2 regions of the Nonomuraea sp. NPDC049758 genome follow, and region 2 is predicted to be linked to the other one. Evidence: predicted binding sites of a transcription regulator. Region 2 holds the regulator's gene; the other holds the start of a gene.
What was found. Region 2 encodes HrcA, which represses chaperone genes, less so after heat shock. Its sites were predicted from a motif close to TTGGCACTCTCNNNNNGAGAGTGCCAA; they were not measured.
Positions count from the first base shown of each region.

Region 1: a site for HrcA is predicted at 1,572-1,598, ahead of groL (chaperonin GroEL). Genes of this name have one in related genera too.

Region 1 covers NZ_JBFAMZ010000020.1:164,584-167,035, forward strand. The annotation lists gene groL (chaperonin GroEL) at 1-1,461, opposite strand, end outside; gene AB0J46_RS40045 (cold-shock protein) at 1,806-2,006, opposite strand; gene AB0J46_RS40050 (MoaD/ThiS family protein) at 2,250-2,452, opposite strand, start outside.
Region 2 covers NZ_JBFAMZ010000019.1:207,484-209,935, reverse strand. The annotation lists gene AB0J46_RS39165 (DUF456 domain-containing protein) at 1-418, opposite strand, end outside; gene hrcA (heat-inducible transcriptional repressor HrcA) at 575-1,588, shown strand; gene dnaJ (molecular chaperone DnaJ) at 1,600-2,452, shown strand, end outside.

The sequences.
Region 1 (2,452 bases), on a different contig from region 2:
CATGTTGACGTACTCGCCGGAAGCGGCGTTGAGGCCCTCGCCCGGGGTCAGGTTGCGCACCTTCTCCACGACGACGCCGCCCTCAAGACCGGCGTTGACCGCGATCTGCTTGAGGGGCTCCTCAAGAGCCTTCTTCACGATCGCCGCGCCGGTGGCCTCGTCGCCGTTGAGCTCGAGCTTGTCGAACGCCTTGGCGCCGGCCTGCAGCAGCGCCACGCCACCGCCGGGGACGATGCCCTCCTCGACGGCCGCCTTGGCGTTGCGCACGGCGTCCTCGATGCGGTGCTTGCGCTCCTTGAGCTCGACCTCGGTCGCCGCGCCGGCCTTGATGACCGCCACGCCACCGGCCAGCTTGGCCAGGCGCTCCTGCAGCTTCTCGCGGTCGTAGTCGGAGTCGGTGCGCTCGATCTCGGCGCGGATCTCGTTGACCCGGCCGGAGATCGCCTCGGCGTCACCGGCGCCGTCGACGATGGTGGTCTCGTCCTTGGTCACCACGACCTTGCGGGCGCGGCCGAGCAGGTCGAGGGTGGCGGTCTCGAGCTTGAGGCCGACCTCCTCGGCGATGACCTGACCGCCGGTCAGGATCGCGATGTCGCCCAGCATGGCCTTGCGGCGGTCGCCGAAGCCCGGGGCCTTGACGGCCACGGAGCGGAACAGGCCGCGGATCTTGTTGACCACCAGGGTCGCCAGGGCCTCGCCGTCGACGTCCTCGGCGATGATCAGCAGCGGCTTGCCGGACTGCACGACCTTGTCGAGCAGCGGCAGCAGGTCCTTGTTGGCCGAGACCTTGCTGTTGACGATCAGGATGTACGGGTCTTCGAGAACGGCCTCCATGCGGTCGGAGTCGGTCACGAAGTACATCGACGTCATGCCCTTGTCGAAGCGCATGCCCTCGGTGAGCTCGAGCTCCAGGCCGAAGGTGTTGCTCTCCTCGACGGTGATGACGCCTTCCTTGCCGACCTTGTCCATCGCCTCGGCGATGAGCGAGCCGATCTCGGGGTCGGCGGCGGAGATGGAGGCGGTGGAGGCGATCTGCTCCTTGGTCTCCACATCCTTGGCCAGCTTGGAGAGCTCCTCGCTGACCCGCTCGACGGCGGCCTCGATGCCCTTCTTCAGGGCCATCGGGTTGGCGCCGGCGGCCACGTTGCGCAGACCTTCGCGCACCAGAGCCTGGGCGAGCACGGTGGCCGTGGTGGTGCCGTCGCCGGCGACGTCGTCAGTCTTCTTGGCGACTTCCTTGACCAGCTCGGCGCCGATCTTCTCCCACGGGTCCTCGAGCTCGATCTCCTTGGCGATGGAGACGCCGTCGTTGGTGATCGTGGGAGCGCCCCACTTCTTCTCCAGCACGACGTTGCGCCCCTTGGGGCCCAAGGTCACCTTGACGGCGTCGGCGAGCTGGTTCATACCGCGCTCGAGACCGCGCCGGGCGTCCTCGTCAAACGCGATCATCTTGGCTGCCATAAGGCTAGACCTCCCAGATGCAGGGTGGCGTGTCCTGGACCGAGCCGACGCCCGCGACGGCATAGGCCTGCATCTCCGTTCGGCAGACCCCATCGTCTCGATCCGAGTTGTTGGCACTCTGCCACACAGAGTGCCAACGAACTGTTTAGCACTCTACCCTGCCGAGTGCAAGCCACGGGCACCCCACCCCAGCTCATCGGGCAGGTCATCGGGTGCGCCGGTTCGCACGGCGAGCCGCCCCTGAGGCGCGGCCCGCCGTGCGAAGCCGACGGAGGAAACAGTGGCGAGCCCGTACGGACTGCGCTGCCGCACGTCCCGCCTTGGTGCATACCAGCGAGGGTGAATCAGACCGTGCGGACGGACTCCGCCTGCGGCCCCTTCTGGCCCTGCGTGATCTCGAACTCGACACGCTGTCCCTGTTCGAGAGAGCGGTACCCGTCCATCATGATCGCTGAGTAATGGACGAATACATCCTTACCACCGTCTACCGCGATGAAGCCGTAGCCCTTGTCCGCGTTGAACCACTTGACGGTGCCCTGCGCCACTTCCGACTCCTCTTACTGGGCTCGCAGATCTCGCCCATTCCTTCGCGAGACCCGTAATCGCATGACTTTTGGGAAAATCAGCCAGACGATCGCCCTCGACCATACCTGTGGCACGGGGTTTGGCAACAGAGTCAACCGACAAAACGCTAATTTCATCGAAGGCTGAGTCGTTCGAGGTTGAATTTGGTTCTAAAACAAGAAGGCGCCCACAAGGGGCGCCTTCAAGAGTCGGTGGTCCGGCGGTCAGCCGCCCGCGACGGCGGGGATGATGGAGATCTGAGTGCCTTCAGGGGCGGGAGTGTCCAGGCCCTCGGCGAAACGGACATCCTCATCACCAACGTATACGTTGACAAAACGACGAATCTTGCCCGATTCATCCAGAATTCTCGCGCCGATCCCCGGGTAGTCGGAGTCAAGCTTGGCGAGAACGTCACGAAGAGTCGCCC
Region 2 (2,452 bases):
CCGACGCGAACGTGGTCGTCGGGGCCATGTCCGAGACGCTGCTCAGCACGCCGCCGGCGAACACGACCACGCCCACGACGCCGAGCACGACGGCCACGGCCCACACGACGGCGATCCACCACAGGCGCGGCTTGATCGCCTTGCCGTCGATCCTGGCCGGGAACTGCGGCTGGCCGCCGTACTGGTTGTGGGGGCCGTACTGGTCGGGGTGGGCGTACTGGTCGGGCTGGGCGTACTGGTTCTGCTGGCCGTACTGGGGCGGGGGGCCGTACTGTGCGGGCGGCTGTTGCTGCTGGTAGGGCGGCTGGCCGTGCTGCTGGGGCTGGTACGGAGGCTGGGCGTACTGGTTCGGCTGACCGTAGTAGGGACCCTGCCCCTGGGGCGGTCCGTACTGCGGGGGCTGGGAATTGTCGGTCATGCGGCAAGTGTGAGGCCTGTCGCTTGTAAGTCGCTAGCAACAGGATGGGACCTGGTGTTATCGCACCTTGTGGGCGAGAGCCGTACACTTGGCACTCGGGAACACGGAGTGCTAGACCTGTCGTTTCCCTGTTAGGCAGAGGCAGGAGGTGAGCACGTGCTCGACGAACGGAAGCTGGCGGTGCTCCGCGCCATTGTCGAAGACTACGTGTCCACCAACGAACCGGTGGGCTCCAAGGCGCTGGCGGAGCGCCACAACCTCAAGGTCTCCCCGGCAACGGTCAGGAACGACATGGCCGCTCTGGAGGAGGACGGGTACATCACCCAGCCGCACACCAGCGCGGGCCGCGTGCCGACGGACAAGGGCTACCGCCTGTTCGTCGACCGGCTCTCGCAGGTCAAGCCCCTGTCGGGGGCCGAGCGGCGGGCGATCGAGACCTTCCTCGCCGGCGCGGTCGACCTCGACGACGTGGTCTTCCGCACCGTGCGGCTGCTCGCGCAGCTCACCAGGCAGGTCGCGGTCGTGCAGTACCCGACGCTGACCCGTTCCACGGTCAGGCACGTCGAGTTGGTCCCGCTCAACGAGCGGCGGGTCATGCTCGTGCTGATCACCAACACCGGGCGCGTCGAGCAGCGCGTGATCGAGCTGCCCGAGGTGGTGGAGGACGACCGCATCGCCCATCTGCGCGCGGTGCTCAACTCCTGCCTCGACGGCTGCGGGCTGAGCAACGTCCCCGAGCTGGTCGCCGACCTGCCCGAGCGGCTGCCCGCCGAGGACCGGCCCGCCGTGGCCACGATCCTGTCCGTGCTGCTCGAAACCCTCGTCGAACGCCATGACGAGAAGATCGTGTTCGCCGGCGCGGCCAATCTCGCGGGCGCCGACTTCGCCACCGGCCTGCGCGACGTGCTGGAGGCGCTGGAGGAGCAGGTCGTGCTCATGCGGTTGCTCGGCGAGACATCCACAGACACCCCGTCCGCGCTCACCGTGCGCATCGGCTCGGAAAACCCCTACCTTCGCGGCACGTCCATCGTCGCAACCGGATACGGTTCTGGCGACAACCAACTGGCCCGGCTCGGCGTGCTGGGTCCCACGAGGATGGACTACCCCGTGACGATGGGCGCCGTACGCGCGGTGGCACGCTACGTCAGCCAGATCCTGGCTGCATCTTAAGAGGTCGATAAGTGGCAAACAGCGACTACTACGCCACCCTCGGGGTGCGCCGTGACGCCAGTCAGGACGAGATCAAGAAGGCCTACCGCCGCCTCGCCCGCGAGCTGCACCCCGACGTGAACCCCGATCCCGAGACCCAGGAGCGGTTCAAGGAGATCACGCAGGCCTACGAGGTGCTGTCCGATCCGAACAAGCGCCAGATGTACGACCTGGGCGGCGACCCCTTCGGCGGCGGCGCGGGTGCGGGCGCGGGCGCCGGCGGCTTCGGCGCGGGCTTCCCCTTCAGCGACATCATGGACGCCTTCTTCGGCACCGCGGGTGGCACCCGCGGGCCGCGCTCGCGCGCCAGGAGGGGCCGCAACGCCACCATCCGGGTCGAGCTCGACCTGCGCGAGACGGCGTTCGGCACCACCCGCGAGCTGGTCGTGGACACCGCCGTGCTGTGCGAGGTGTGCCACGGCGCCGGCGCGGCCCCCGGCACCCACCCCGACGCCTGTGACATGTGCAACGGGCGCGGCGAGATCTCCCAGGTCACCCGCTCGTTCCTGGGCCAGGTCATGACCTCGCGGCCGTGCCCCCAGTGCGGCGGCTTCGGCAGCATCATCCGCCACCCCTGCCAGGAGTGCTCGGGCGACGGCCGGGTGCGCACCCGCCGTACGATCAAGGTCCGCATCCCCGCGGGCGTCGAGGACGGCACCCACATCCAGCTCGCCGGCGAGGGCGAGGTCGGCCCCGGCGGCGGCCCGCCCGGAGACCTGTTCCTGGAGATCGTCGAACGCGCGCACGAGATCTTCGAGCGGCGCGGCGACGACCTCCACTGCACGGTCCAGATCCCGATGACGGCCGCCGCGCTCGGCACCATCC